DNA from 4 places in the Paenibacillus sp. P46E genome. Region 2 is predicted to be linked to each of the others. Evidence: predicted binding sites of a transcription regulator. Region 2 holds the regulator's gene; each other region holds the start of a gene.
What was found. The regulator LexA, encoded in region 2, represses DNA repair genes until DNA is damaged. The targets are predictions, from matches to a motif close to CGAACATATGTTCG.
Positions count from the first base shown of each region.

Region 1: a site for LexA is predicted at 606-619, ahead of addB (helicase-exonuclease AddAB subunit AddB). Genes of this name have one in related genera too.
Region 3: a site for LexA is predicted at 2,287-2,300, ahead of A3849_RS14095 (YhjD family protein). Genes of this name have one in related genera too.
Region 4: a site for LexA is predicted at 1,676-1,689, ahead of A3849_RS15415 (ImmA/IrrE family metallo-endopeptidase). Genes of this name have one in related genera too.

Region 1 covers NZ_LVYZ01000045.1:33,970-37,602, reverse strand. Annotated here, with positions in the region: gene A3849_RS17135 (class I SAM-dependent rRNA methyltransferase) at 1-511, shown strand, start outside; gene addB (helicase-exonuclease AddAB subunit AddB) at 801-3,633, shown strand, end outside.
Region 2 covers NZ_LVYZ01000055.1:128,196-131,828, forward strand. Annotated here, with positions in the region: gene A3849_RS21115 (hypothetical protein) at 1-183, shown strand, start outside; gene A3849_RS21120 (hypothetical protein) at 310-528, shown strand; gene A3849_RS21125 (hypothetical protein) at 644-1,108, shown strand; gene A3849_RS21130 (hypothetical protein) at 1,203-1,580, opposite strand; gene A3849_RS21135 (L,D-transpeptidase) at 1,733-2,071, opposite strand; gene lexA (transcriptional repressor LexA) at 2,282-2,908, opposite strand; gene A3849_RS21145 (LysM peptidoglycan-binding domain-containing protein) at 3,148-3,561, shown strand.
Region 3 covers NZ_LVYZ01000040.1:32,019-35,651, reverse strand. Annotated here, with positions in the region: gene A3849_RS33325 (hypothetical protein) at 1-475, opposite strand, end outside; gene A3849_RS14115 (hypothetical protein) at 627-989, opposite strand; gene A3849_RS14110 (hypothetical protein) at 1,299-1,514, opposite strand; gene A3849_RS14105 (hypothetical protein) at 1,574-1,786, opposite strand; gene A3849_RS14100 (helix-turn-helix domain-containing protein) at 1,914-2,210, shown strand; gene A3849_RS14095 (YhjD family protein) at 2,318-2,710, shown strand; gene A3849_RS14090 (hypothetical protein) at 2,749-3,444, opposite strand; gene A3849_RS14085 (hypothetical protein) at 3,572-3,633, shown strand, end outside.
Region 4 covers NZ_LVYZ01000043.1:8,073-11,705, reverse strand. Annotated here, with positions in the region: gene A3849_RS15420 (2-phosphosulfolactate phosphatase) at 2-766, shown strand; gene A3849_RS32925 (hypothetical protein) at 867-1,028, opposite strand; gene A3849_RS15415 (ImmA/IrrE family metallo-endopeptidase) at 1,114-1,656, opposite strand; gene A3849_RS15410 (YjfB family protein) at 1,769-1,945, opposite strand; gene A3849_RS15405 (hypothetical protein) at 2,506-2,718, shown strand; gene A3849_RS15400 (NucA/NucB deoxyribonuclease domain-containing protein) at 2,781-3,221, opposite strand; gene A3849_RS15395 (cytidine deaminase) at 3,406-3,633, shown strand, end outside.

The DNA of each region.
Region 1 (3,633 bases), on a different contig from region 2:
CGTGGAACTGAATGGCTTCACCGACCGTGTGGAATTTGTAGTCGACGATGCCTTTGCTTTCCTGCGCAATCAGGTCAAAGGTGTGGAAGAACGCTCTGAGCGGGCTACCGGCAAAACGGATGCCAAGCCGGGCGCTAAAACCGCGGCCAAAGCGGATACCGCCAAACCGATGACAGCCGGAGGCGGACGAACCTGGGATGTTGTTATCCTCGACCCGCCTGCTTTTGCCAAGACCAAGAGTGCGGTGGCTGGCGCCTGCCGCGGTTACAAAGACATCAACCTGCACGGTATGAAGCTGGTCAACGAGGGCGGCTATCTCGTAACAGCAAGCTGCTCCTATCACATGCAGCCGCAGCTGTTCCTGGACACCATCGCGGAGGCCGCCAAGGATGCGGGTAAAGTGCTGCGTCTGATCGAGTGGCGGGCCGCAGGCAAAGACCATCCGCAAATTCTCGGTGTGGACGAAGGCCATTACTTGAAATTTGCCATTTTTGAAGTGCGCAGCAAATAGATCTGTATAGAAGAGCCTCTCCGGTAGCCGGAGGGGCTCTTTCTGTAAAAAAGTAGAATTCAGAGGATGCTAGATAGAGATATGCAAAGAATGGCAAACGTATGTTCTTGCTGGAAGAGGTATGCTATAATATTGGGACGGATTCACTTGAATATTTTCGGATTATGGATGGAATATGTACTGGACTTGCTGGCATTCTATACGCCGGTAGGAACTATAAAACACGTGAATAATTGTATAGCATGTTATAGCTTTAACTATTTCTCCGCTACGGAAGGGGTTTACTGTGATGACAGTACACTTTTTGATTGGCCGCTCAGGCAGCGGTAAGACTACGAAAATATGGGAGGATATCTCCTCCTGTCTCGAAGCGGAACCACTGGGTGCGCCGATTATAGTGCTTGTCCCGGAGCAGGGCTCCTTCGGTGCAGAGCAAGGGCTGCTGAAGACTGGCAAGACGAAGGGCAGCATCCGTGCCCAGACGCTGAGTTTCTCGCGGCTGGCCTACCGGGTGAAGCAGGAGACCGGAGGCAGCGCGAGTCTGCCGATCAGCGAGGAAGGCAAGAAGATGCTGATCTACAAGATTATCAGCCGCCGCAAGGAAGAGCTGAAGCTGTTTGGTGCATCGAGCGACAGACCGGGCTTTGTAGAACGGCTTAGCCAACTGCATACGGAACTGAAGCGCTGCTGCCTGGGCACTGCTGATCTGGAGGAGCAGATCGCCCGGATGAGAGACTCGATAGGGCGAAGTCCCATTCTTGCAAGCAAGCTGGATGATGTACATATGGTGTTCCGCGAGTTGGAACAGGAAATGTCCCAGCTGTACATCGATGAGGAGGATCGGCTGGCTGAACTGGCTGAACATATTCAGGAGTCTTCTTATATTCGTGGTGCGGAAATCTGGGTGGACGGTTTTCACGGCTTCACAACACAGGAATTTGCCGTGCTGCGGGAGCTGATGCAATATGCCGCTAAGGTCACAGTCGCTTTGACACTGGACCGGATTTATTCTGCGGGCATGCAGCCTCATGAGCTGGAGCTGTTTCATCCCGCGGCAGTAACCTGTATCAAGCTTCGCGGAATGGCAGATGAAATGGGCCTGACGGTATGGGATGAACTCCTGGCACCCCCGGTGCTGCCGCGTTTTGTCGGAAGTCCTGTCCTTGCCCATCTGGAGAAGGGGTTTGGCCGGCGAATCCGCTGGATCGGTGCCGCTTCAGAGGTTGCAGATGCAATTACCCTTACTGCGGCAGCTTCGCGCAGAGCCGAAGTAGAAGGAAGCCTGAGGGAGATGCTCCGTCTTGCCCGTGAGGAAGGTGCAAAATACGGGGAGATGGCTGTATTTATGCGTAATATTGCCGACTATGAGCAGCTTGTGGTTCCCCTGTTCCAAGACTACGGAATCCCATTCTTCCTTGACCAAAAGATGAATGAGCTGCATCATCCACTGGTAGAATTTATCCGCTCTGCCTTTGATGTGGTGCGAAGACGGTGGCGGTATGAGGATGTGTTCCGCTGTGTGAAGACGGACCTGTTGCTGCCGATGGACTACAGTGTGACGCGCGCCGATATGGATGCACTGGAGAATTATGTGCTGGCTTGCGGCATTCAGGGCCACCGCTGGACGAATGGCCGGTCCTGGAAAGGAATCCCGAGTCTGTCGCTGGAAGGCGAGAGAGCCGTGGATGAAGTGCTGCTGGCAAGAATGGAAGCATGCCGGGAGGTTATTACAGGTCCGCTTCAGGCTTTTGAGAAGCGGGTCAAAACAAGCCGCAGCGGACTGGAGCTGTGCAAGGCTGTCTACTTTCTTCTGCAGGACACGGATGCCGCAAGCAAGCTGGAACAGATGAGTGCCAAGGCGTTAGGGCTGGGGCAGCCAGAAGCGGCCCGCGAGCATACCCAGTTATGGGGAGCGGTACTGAATCTGCTGGATCAGATTGCCGAGATGATGGGCGGCGAAAGAATGGAGTTTGATGTTTTTGCCGGGGTACTGGAGACAGGGCTGGCTGAACTGAAGATGGGGCTGGTGCCGCCTGCGCTGGATCAGGTGCTGGTGGGAACTATGGACCGCACCCGGGTATCGGGAGTCAAATATGCCTTTTTACTGGGTTTCAATGAAGGGGTTGTTCCCGCCCAGTTCAAGGAGGACGGCATCCTCTCGGAGGGGGAACGCCTGCTGCTGGAGAATGCCGGAATGGAGCTTACTCCCGGATCTTCCCGCAAGCTGCTGGATGAGCGTTTTCTAATTTACAATACACTCACTACGGCAAGCCGCAAGCTTTGGATCAGTTATGCGACAGCAGATGAAGAGGGTAAGGCTCTGCTGCCATCCGAAATGATCCGCCATTTGCATGGCATGTTTCCAGGGGCACTCAAAGAGCAATTTGTATCCGGATTTCCAACAGCTGTGGGTGGAGCGGCAGACGAAACTGAGGCGCTTGAAGCGCTGCATATGGGTTTTGTAGGTCAACCGGAACAGACGCTGCGCATGCTGGTTCTACAGCTTCGGCAGTGGCGGCAGGGAGTGGACATTCCCGCGCTCTGGTGGGATGTCTATAACTGGTTTATCACGGATAAGGAGCATGGACCGCAGCTGGTAAAGCTGCTTGGTTCACTCTTCTACCGCAATGACGGAAATCGGCTGAAGCAGGAGACCAGTCTGCGTTTATACGGCGGAACGACAGTACGGGGCAGTGTATCCCGCATGGAGAAATTCGTCGCCTGCGCCTTCTCGCATTTCGCTTCCTACGGTCTGAGGCTGAAGGAACGCCAGCTCTACAAGCTGCAGGCCCCTGATATTGGGCAGCTGTTCCATGCCGCTCTCAGCGAAATGGCCGTTCAGTTACAGAAGCAGGGACGCAGCTGGGGCAGCATGACGGCAGAGGAATGCCGCCGTGAGGCCGGGGAGACTGTGGACAGGCTCTCGCCGCTTCTCCAAGGTGAAATCCTGATGAGCAGCAAGCGTTACGGATATATCTCCCGTAAGCTCAAGAACATCGTCGGCCGCGCCTCTGTGATCCTTGGGGAACATGCCAGAAGGGGAAGTTTTGAACCGGTGGGGCTTGAGCTTGATTTTGGACCGGGCAAGGACCTGCCGCCGCTTCGAATCACCCTGCCAAACG
Region 2 (3,633 bases):
AGTGCAGTTCATTACGAGCTTCAATATGTAAATGGACAAATTGAAGAGCTAGAATCTACATTCAAGACGGCAGAGGAAGCACGGGCACATCTGAAATCTAGCGGTCTTACAGAATGGATTATGGCGGGTGGCAAACATATTAATCCGGCGAACGTGATCTCTATTAAAGTCAAGGAAGCTTAACCTGACTCTGTGAGCTGCTGAAAAGCAGCTCTTTTGTTTTATAAGCTGTTATTGTTACCGGATAACACATACCAATGCGGCTGTTATTACATCTCTTATACTATAAAACGTAAAAGAGGTGTAATGATGACAGAACGCGAACGTGCGAGAATCCGCAGAGCTATTAGTTTGCTGCGGACACAAAGAGCTATTTTGCTGGAAAGACTGGAAGAAATCAATGAAAACTTGCGGCGGGTGCCAAACCCGAGCCGTGCCAGACGTGAGCTGCTAGCTGCGCGAGCTTCCATAAGGGAAGCATTGCGCTTAAACGCTGCGGCGATCAGGTTGCTTAGAAGCGTGCTGTAAGGTTTAATGCTTGGTACAGAATTATTAAAAGAAGTCTTGTAATCCAGGGCATCCCCCGGGATGCCTTCTCATAGGTGTAATCCCGAATATTTTACATATGTGGAAGGTGATAAAGATGGAAAAGGATGAAGATATTACAGTAATGAATATCTCTAGGGAAGATGTGGAGAAGGGAAGACTGGAGAATTATTTACGGGAATTTAAGAAGTATGAGAAAAAGAAAATGCGCGGAAAGGTAACGCTCATATTTAACGGGTATGAGCAAGATCGCAGGGAGATTTATCAGATCCGTGAGATTACGAATTGGGTGGATCGTCTGTTAAAGAATGTTCCTTACTTGTTCTACTTTTTAAGCAGGGAGAATTATAGTATGCGCATTGTCTTTTTCTGCTTATCTGAAGTGGTAGGGCGCTCTGGGGTAGAAGTATCGATCACCAAGGAACAGGGCCGAAGATTGATTGAGAAAGTTACCAAAAGTGCAGTGGTTTACGCCAGGAAGCTGAAGGAGCCGGAAGAAGTGCAACTTGTACTGGCTGAAGGTATTCTGGATGAACTTGGATATGAACAGACTAAGCAATAAGAACAATGTGCTCCCGGGTCGTGAATGGTATAAGTTGAGTTTCACCGGGAGACATTATCCGTCTATTACTTCAATATGTAGTCATAAACAGGTTTTACATGAAGTTGAAGGACGTTATTTGCTCGGCATAGACAATCAGCTGTTTATATTCAATTTCAGTTCCAAAGCTGGCGAAAGGACGAACAATTACATTATCCAAAACTACAAAATTGTAATTGAATGTCTTTTCAGGATGCTCAGCGCCCAAGTAGGAAATGTATTCATCAACGATGACATCGTCCATCAATGATTTGAGGTTAAATACATCCTCATTACTGCTGGTGTTCGAAGCAACGTTGCCTTGAATGCTGCCAAAGGCTGTAAGGATATTGACTCTGCGTTCCCCATGATTATTGTTCAGTAAAAGATTGGAGAGCTTACCTAATGCGTCGACTTTGAAGTCGACATGGGTTCTTATTTTGGATTGATTCAAACCAGACACTTCCTTTCAAGATTTAATTTACCAATATACAGGTTTCGACATATTACTCCGCTTTTCCTGTTTGTATGCAAAATAAATGTTTGAACATGAAGGACACTTAGTGAGACGTTGAAAAATGTCTCGCTAAAGTGTCCTTTGTGCTGTTATTCCCGAATAGTAACACGGGTTCCGATGGGAACTGTTGCTGCGAGGGTTAGCACATCTTCATTATACATGCGAATACAGCCATGGGAGACCTTTTTGCCGATGGAGGAAGGGTCATTGGTTCCGTGAATCCCATAATGCGGCTTAGACAGGCCCATCCAAAAAGCGCCGAAAGGGCCGCCGGGGTTTTTCTGTTTGTTGATAATGGTATATTCTCCAACTGGAGAGACGGACAGCATCTTGCCTATGCCGACAGGAAAACCTCTAATTACAGTGTCATTGTCCAGAAGATACAGTATTCGCTGTGACAGATCGATAATGATTCGATAGTTGGGCATTTTGATCAACACTCCTTTTATGATCAGGATATGAGTGGAGTGTAGAGAGAGTTCTGGAAAGTTAGATAGAAAACCGAATGCGAACAATTGTTCCCTTTGATTAATCAGTCATAGGAGAACAAAATAGATCAAATAATTAGTAGATTGAAGGGAAAAGGAAAAAACTGTTCCGCTACTAAGCGGAACAGTTTTAAATGAGACGGGGAATTACTAATGAATATCGCGGAATAGGCCGATAACTCTGCCCAGAATCGTAACTCGATTCAGACGTAGAGGCTCATAAGCCGGATTCTCCGGCTGCAGACGGATATGGTCACGTTCTTTGTAGAAGGTCTTTACTGTTGCTTCATCTTCTTCAGTCATGGCAACGACGATATCGCCATTATCTGCTGTCTGCTGCTGGCGAACGATTACATAGTCACCATTCATAATGCCAGCGTCGACCATGCTGTCACCAAGAACAGACAGCATAAACACTTTGTTATCACCTACGTAATGAGTAGGAAGCGGAAAGTAATCTTCAATATTCTCTGTTGCTGTAATCGGCACCCCGGCGGTAACCTTTCCAACGACTGGAATGCGTGTTACCGTCTGAACAAATTGATGAACATTCTCGGAATCCTCTTGTCCCAGCAGTTCTATTGCACGCGGTTTCGTTGGATCACGGCGGATAAGCCCTTTCTTCTCCAACCGGTCCAGGTGACCGTGTACCGTGGAGCTGGAAGCCAGTCCTACAGCTTCACCGATTTCCCGGACAGAAGGTGGATACCCCTTGCTGCGGACTTCGTTACGAATAAATTCCAGGATCGCCAGTTGGCGACTCGAAATCTTTGACATCGGAATCAACCCCATATACTATGTTTGGGAAAATTATAACATAGAACTTCCGTTCGTACAAACATAAGTTCTAAAACGATCCAGAGTATTAGGTGGAGAATGGAAAAACAGGGTTGATATAACAGAAAATGGGGTTCGAAGAATAAGGGAACAATTGTTCGAAAAAAGTATTGATCAAAACACATGTTCGTGTTATATTAATTTCGAAAGTAAGAACAAGTGTTTGGAGGTCGGTTAATATGTTAAAGTACAGCACATACCGTAGTATTTACGACGAGGTTCATGAGGACCATACAGCGAGAGCCCGTTCTGCATACAATGATAGACTAGATATGAAGAATCTTCTTTTCTCTTTAGCGGCACCCTGCCGCAGATTGCTCCGCCAGGACACAATTGTAAAGCTAGCCTTGATTTTCCTATTAGTAATTTCCGGATTTACTGTGGTAGGCAATGTTTTTGCAGGATCGGTGTTGTCATCCAAGCAGGAGAAGAGGGTTGTTGTTGAACGCGGGGATACACTTTGGAGCATAGCACTTAAGAATAAACCGGCTCATATGAAAACGGCTGTATATATAGAAGGAATCAAACGGACGAGCGGTCTGGAGAACAGCAATATCCAAGCCGGCGATGTGCTGAGTCTGCCTGCATATTAATACTGATGGAGTACCTATAGATGGATACCAGGAGCTTTCAGGGAGCAGACCTTGACAAGCTCTTTTTCTCAT
Region 3 (3,633 bases), on a different contig from region 2:
TGTAGTAATTGTTTATCCACCATTTATTTCTATACTCCTGAGCGTGTTCTTCACAGCACGTGAGACGATTGGTTCCCTCCGCGTCAAACTCCTCCCCGCAAATAATACAGGAGACAAGTCCGATCCGGCGGCGCTCATTGCGCACTGGATTGATTTCCACTTTATTTTGGTGGTAGAACACGATTGAAGTTTGAGCATCATACTCTAATCTGTGAATGGGTTGGCACTCCTCACAGAAACGTTGATTCCCACCTTGGACAGTATATAACTTTCCACATCGTTCGCATGTATCACTGCTCCCAAGCTCCCGAGTTAATCCTAAACGCTTTCGGCGTTTGTGTTCATTATTGTAAATTCGCTGACGTTCCTTGCGACATGCCGGACAATATAAGGCGCTTGGTCCTCCTGGAAACACACGCTTGCATGTACTACAGGTCCGGTCTTGCATCATTTCTCCCAGCGCTCCTTCAACCATAATGGCCGCCCCTCGACAAAGGCATCTGGATGGGGGAAATCTCCGCGATATCCACCCTTCATCGCTCTTTTTGCCTGTTGGCCGATATTCTGCTTGGATGTCCCTAAATGACGGGAGAGCCAAGCAGAATCGACGTATTGGAGGGGCGTTACTACTTTCCCTCAGTGACCCCGAATTCTTCATCCAAAGCTTTATTTACTGAAGCAGCAAGGTTTTCAAGATCTACATCAGCTGCAGCATTTACAACGGCGTCAACATCCTCGGAATCGTGAGATTCTTTTAACTCCGCAATACGTTCGTCTAAGGCTTTTTGATCTTCAATAACTTGCGACCACCAGGAGAAGGTATCCTGCTCAGCCAGGAAAGCACCGGCTCCTTCGTTCCAAGTGAACTGACCATCTGCGAGCGCATCATAGTTTCCGATAAAATCTTGAACATAATCAACACCCGTTTTTGGGTCAATCAGTGTCAGTTCTTTGATTTCATTTGTTTCGGTGATCTGTACTCTCATCATGGTTATCTATCCTTTCAACCGCATCCGGTGTCTCCGGTTTGTTGGTTATCCGTATCCCCTTGCTGTGATTTAAATGTACCACAAAAGATTTACTAAGTAAACCGAACATAACGGGAACGAAGTATTAATTTTCCGTTGTTTTCTCCTTAAGAAGGGCCATACCTCCGTGTTATTTGATGTACCAGTATCCAAGCACACAATGTACCTCAGTGTACTCATTTCCACCGATGTTCTCCGGGCGATAACAATAACTTCCTTTTACAAAGAATCGTCCTTCATGTGAGTAGACCAGTTTGTTTCCGATCCGCTTTATTTTTTCAACTCTGGTTTTCTCCATCCCTTTTCCCTCCCGCGTATGCCCGCTAGTAGAGTTGCGCTCCGTTGTTTATGGACAAGCTCAACCATTCCCTTATCGCTGGCATCTATCAAGGTACCAAATAAAGCTTCATCGGCCAGCAGTAGCGGGAAAATCACATTGTCCATAACAGCGTAATCCAGATATCCAGTTCGACGGCGAGGTTTCATAACCAATTTCCTCCTCCGGTTTTATTTAGGGGAGGAGCCTTGCGGCTCCTCCTGACTTGCTAATTACGACGTTGTTTGGTAATCTGACTGTAGATATTGTAGGCTGTTTCTTCGGATTCCGTTAGAGCGTATTGACGAAGAATTTCAGCCTGTCTTTCTTTGAACTCCTCCCGGGAGCTGCGACCGAGTGCAAATCGTTCGCGGGCTACTCTCAGGAGGTGTTCTCGTTTTTGGAGCTTTTCAAAAGCTGCCATTGTGATTTTGTCCATCATGTTCACCTCCTTTCTATATTCTTATTATACAACGAATTATGTTGAATGTCAACAAAATAAGTTTAATATGAACGAAAATAGTTGAATTATAGTAAGGAGTGCTGTATATTATTGGTGAGGTGATATTATGCTGAAGTTAAGGCTTGGAGAATTAAGAGGGAGCAAACCGAGTGTCAGGGAGCTGAGCGAAAAACTTGATATTCGTTGGAATACATTGAAGGATTACGAGAATAATACAGCTAAAACTTGGTCTCCCGAGCATCTGGAAAAGCTCATGAAATATTTCGGCCTGAAAGACGTTTCGGAGCTTATCGAGTACCAGGAAGATGAGCAGGTCAATCCTGGAGGCTTCTCACAGGTGGAGTTGGATATTTGGCGTAAAGTCAATGAGTATTACGAAAACAATGAAGTGAGTAAAGACTAGGGACATTCTCCCCAGTCTTTTTTTATTGGACAAAAAATATATCCATTGATTAAAAATAAGTATCCCGGTTATAATACAAACAAACGTTCTTATTTGGGGGCGCACGGATGAGTAACATGACAATAGAGGAGCGGACCATGCTCCGCGATTACATACTACTGAAGTACATGGAACAGATGGTGCAAAACAGTTTAGGGGATATAGAGCACTCCGCGAATATCCTCAAGCGCCTTTACTTGATGGCCGGGAATGCCGTTTTGGGGCGGATCAAACAGGACCAATACCGGATGCGGCGAGAGCTTAAACAATCCAATATCAAAATCCTTGGCGACGAGCAGACTGATTTTGTTATCTATCATCAGATAAATTGTAGGGGGTATACTGAGCGTTTCGGACTCACTCGGGACGTTATGAAGGCGGAAATCGGCCTTCAGCTGACAAAGTATACTTCAGAGCTGGGGGATACCTTAAAAGAAGCATCGACCAAAGCGAAATCCTGAGCGACATAGCAAAACCCCGGGGAGATCCCGGGGTTTTTTTATTTTACTGTAACAAATTTCTCAACGAATTTTTGTCTATCACCTTTGTTGAAATGGGGACCACTTATCTTCTCACGCCATATTTCATTTGAAGTAAGCGTGCTGAAGTCTACATTATAAAAGCTTTCTACGGCTCCTTTAGTCAAATCCACAGAGTACGTTTTCCCATCATAGGGTATGGTCATATCAACCGTTGCGGTTCCTGGGAATTGCTTAAATAGTCGGCTCGTTTCTTGCATAAGTAACTTATTAATCTGATCTCCAGTAGCGAAATAATTTACATAATCTTCATTTTTTATACCAGAATTCGGGTTGGCATCTTTGTATTCTTTAAAATTTTTGAAGAAAATCACACTTATACTATCCGTACCAACTTTAACCTCTTTGATGAAGGTTTTTCCTGTAAGGTTTGCTGTGTATGCAAGCACCTCATCCTTTGACAAAGGCACTTGATCAGCGGATATTGCTTGAGTTGGTGCTGTGGTTGGTTGGATAGTGGGTTTAACCGTTGGTGCTTCAGTAGGAATAGTTGTTGGTTCTGGAGTGGTCTCGACTACAGTCGGTTGTGCCTTCTCAGTGGCTGCAGGCTCAGCTTGATCAACAGTATCTTTATCGTTGGTTGTTAATCCGATGATACCACCAACAATAATTATAATCGCCCAAAATAGCCAATTCTTATAGAATGGTTTCTTCATGTTATCCCCCTAAAAATGATAATTTATAACAAAAACAGTCTATCAGATACAGGAATATATTTCTATACTAGAATAGGACCACAGATATATAATTATGTCGAAAGATTACTTTGTAGGCGGTGTATGTATGTCCTGGGAGCCATTAGGGTATATGTCTTTTTCAACAATTGAAGCAATTTCCGTTTATTG
Region 4 (3,633 bases), on a different contig from region 2:
CTTGTTTTATGACCAAATGGATTATGAAATCAAGCTGGAGTGGGGGGCCAGAGGGACTCGTGCAGCTTCGCAACGTGGGGATATTGTGATTATCGTGGATGTGCTCAGTTTTTCTTCCACGGTGGTGACTGCAGTGCAGCATCAGGCAATCATATACCCGTACCCGCCACCCCTAAATGAGCAAGCCAAGGCTTACGCCCAAACTAAGAATGCAGAAATGGTGTGGGGAAGAGCTGAAGCCCTTAGAGAGGGCGGGCATTCGCTGTCTCCATTGTCTTTCGGAGCGGGGGATCGGGCACGTAATTATGTCATGTGCTCATTGAACGGGGCTTTGTGCACATCTGCAGCCTCACAGGTTCCCGCTTTGCTCATTGGCTGTCTGCTGAACGCCTCGGCTGTGGCAAAATCCGCCCAACGGTTTGCGCAGAAACTGAATAGAGATATCACTGTCATTACCTGCGGAGAGAAGTGGTCCGATGCGGTCAATCAGGAAAATAACCTGCGTCCCGGCATTGAAGACTACTTGGCTGCAGGAGCGATCATTGCGCAGCTTCAAGGAAGCAAGTCGCCGGAAGCAGAGGTCTGTGCAGGAGCTTATGAATACTCGAGGCATAAGATAGAGAGGCTGATCAGGGAGTCAGCAAGTGCACGTGAACTGCGTGAGCGGGGGTATGATGCAGATGTGACCTACTGCTGCCAACTCGACAAGTATGCTGTGGTGCCGATGCTGCATGAGGAGTATTTTACAGAAGCAGAGGACAGGTGATTTCGGAAAAGAAGGCGGGGTCCTCCTATTCAAATAATTGGACCCTGCCGGATGACGGCGGGGCCGCTTTTATAACCGGGCAACGCTATGGCATAAGTTTCTAATCTTCTTGCGGTTCTTGCAGGAGAATGGAAAAAGTCTGGGTCTCATGGTTCACTTCAATGGCTTCGATGTTCACAAAATCCGGAATATCGGGGTGTACTGCGTCCACGCTGTAATCCGGGTGGGTCAACAACAGGTGGATAACTTCGATGGCTTCCATACCGCTCCCCCCTAAGGGTAATTTCTTGAATCTATAGGCTCTGATCTCAGATAAATGCATGTCTGCATTAGTATCTCCTCAGCGTTTACCGAATATGTCTGTGGCTTAATTTTCTGTCCTCGTTTCGCTCCATCACAGCAATCAGCTGGCCCTGGAACACACGCCGCTGAATTTGATCGATCCGCTGCAGAGCCAGCTCGCAGGGTACCTGAAAAGCAGCAGCAAGCTCCTGAATCGCATCTTCACGGTGTTCAGGCAGAGTCATCTTCGAAATCATGGAGTAAGGCATTGCCGCATACAGAATAAACCGTTCCGATTCATCCTGTTCCGCTTGACTAAATTGCTCAGGCATCAGTGTGTGGCTGCCGGCATGACGGAGCAGATGGCAGAGCTCATGCAGAAATTCCAGGCGCTGAAGTTCATCCGGAAGCCGGTTATCGATAAACATGCTGTACATACCAGCAGAGGCCTCAATTCCTTTGCTCCTCACATCCAAATAATGCACCCAAATATTCAGGCGCTCGGCAATATATGCAATCGAAATTTGTGCAGGCTTATGGATATCCAACCGTTCATATAAATCTTCCGTCCACTTCTCCAGAGCAGTCATTTGATAGTAAGAATGCATTTGATTCACCTCAGATACAAGATCGTATGTTCGTATTTATGGCCAAAAGAAAAGCCCGAAGGGCTTAAGGGTAACGCGAACCTGTGTTCTTATGTATCTAAGCATAAAGCAATCAAACTCTAATATCAAGTGTTTTTCCCAAGTTGGGGTGTACGCTCTGTTGAAGCATTTGAGCCATATTCTGTCCCTGAATCTCTGCCTGATCCTTGGCAATGCTGAGCACTTGCAGGCCTGCAGCCTGTTGCAGACTGGCCTGACCTAAGGATACGGATAAAGCGGCAATATCCATTTCACACCTCCTAAAAGTTTTGTGAGCATGGCTTCCTGTCCTTCTTCGTACAAAACTCGCTTCGGAAGCATAGTCTTAAGTTTTGTGAGCATGGCTTGAAGAGGAGCATTCCTATTGTATATCGACTTTCTTCGCACGATTGATTAGGTGAATGGGATTTCTTTGCCAATTGGCCCATGCAGCACATTAGCCTGCAACATATTCTGTGCTGTAGTCAATATTTATGAGGAGGAATTAACTATGGGAGCAGATTATGGTTGCGGTTGTGGTAATAATGTTGGTGGAGTAAATCAGGGTCCTCCAGTAATGCCGGTTTGTAGCCCCTTTACTTCGACAGGTGCGATTCTGGTACTGTTCATTCTGCTGGTTATTATCACTAGAGCCTGTATATTCTAGAACCGCATTATAGCATTTCAATCTGCAAATGTGGCTCTGTCTGGCAAAAGCCGGATGGGGCTATTTCTCTGATAATGCGTCTTTTTCGCAGATTTTTGAATACAGAACATTTGTTTGCATATAATACATACAAATGCTCTGTTTCTTGGAAGGGGGGGGCTGATTTGAAACCGAAGGATATAGAAAAGCTGATCGGTGAGGTGGTTGAAATTATATACGAAGATAAGTCAGGCAAAATTACACAGCGGAGAATCGAAGTGCACGGACACAAAGCCGGGCTTCTCAGAACAACTTGTTTTACAAGCGGCGGCCCCCGGGTTTTTCGGGTGGAGCGGATTCTCGCCTGGCGGCGGGATAAGGTAAGCCATGCCGGGTGATACAGCGTGTAAGCTACTGCGGATCATGTACCAATCCGGGAAGCACCATAGCGGGTGCCGGGCTATTTGAACATGAACTCTACCCGCGTGCCGTCAGGCAGCTCATCCAGCTGATTGCCCACCCAGCTGCCTGCACCGCGGTTGTCCTTAGGCGTTATGTATTCGATGTCAGCACCGCTGCCACCTTCCTCACACATGGCCATCGGCCATTCGTCGCGGTCATATCCTTTTTTGGTCGGAATCCCCTTCAAGGATTCTTTGCGGTTCTCTTCGGCTTCCTGCCGGTCAATGGTGCAAATGGACGATTCTCCACTTCGGATGGCATCCTGAATGTGCCTGGCTGTCTCCGGGTAACGGTCACTGGGGAACACCAACTGGACAACATCAGTGTCTCCTGTAGTAGACTGACTGCCAGGCAGTGGCCCTTTCTCCTCAAACCAGTATGCGGCTACCAAGAGCAGTAGGACGATGATAAGACTTGGGATGAATTTCTTGGACTTCACTTTGCTGCCCCCTACAAGTTTTGTGAGCCTATGCTTCTAAATGTACAGCTTCGTACAAAACAGCTTCGAAAGCATAAGCCTAAGTTTTGTGAGCCTATGTTTTCGCCAAACGTAGACTTAACCAGTATATCTTAAATTCCGTCCCATTTAGTATACTGAAAATATTAAAAAGGAGGTACAGATCATGGATTATGAGATTACAGCCGGGGATCAGACGCTGATTGCCTGCGCACAGGAGATCATTAAGAAACGCTATGAATGGGAGAGACATCATGTGGGAGCAGCTCTCCGGACCAAGACGGGGGAGATCTTTACCGCAGTTCATGTGGAGGCCAGTCTATCCAGAGTTACCGTATGTGCGGAAGCGATGGTGATCGGAAAGGCAATATCCGAGGGATATAAGGAGTTTGAT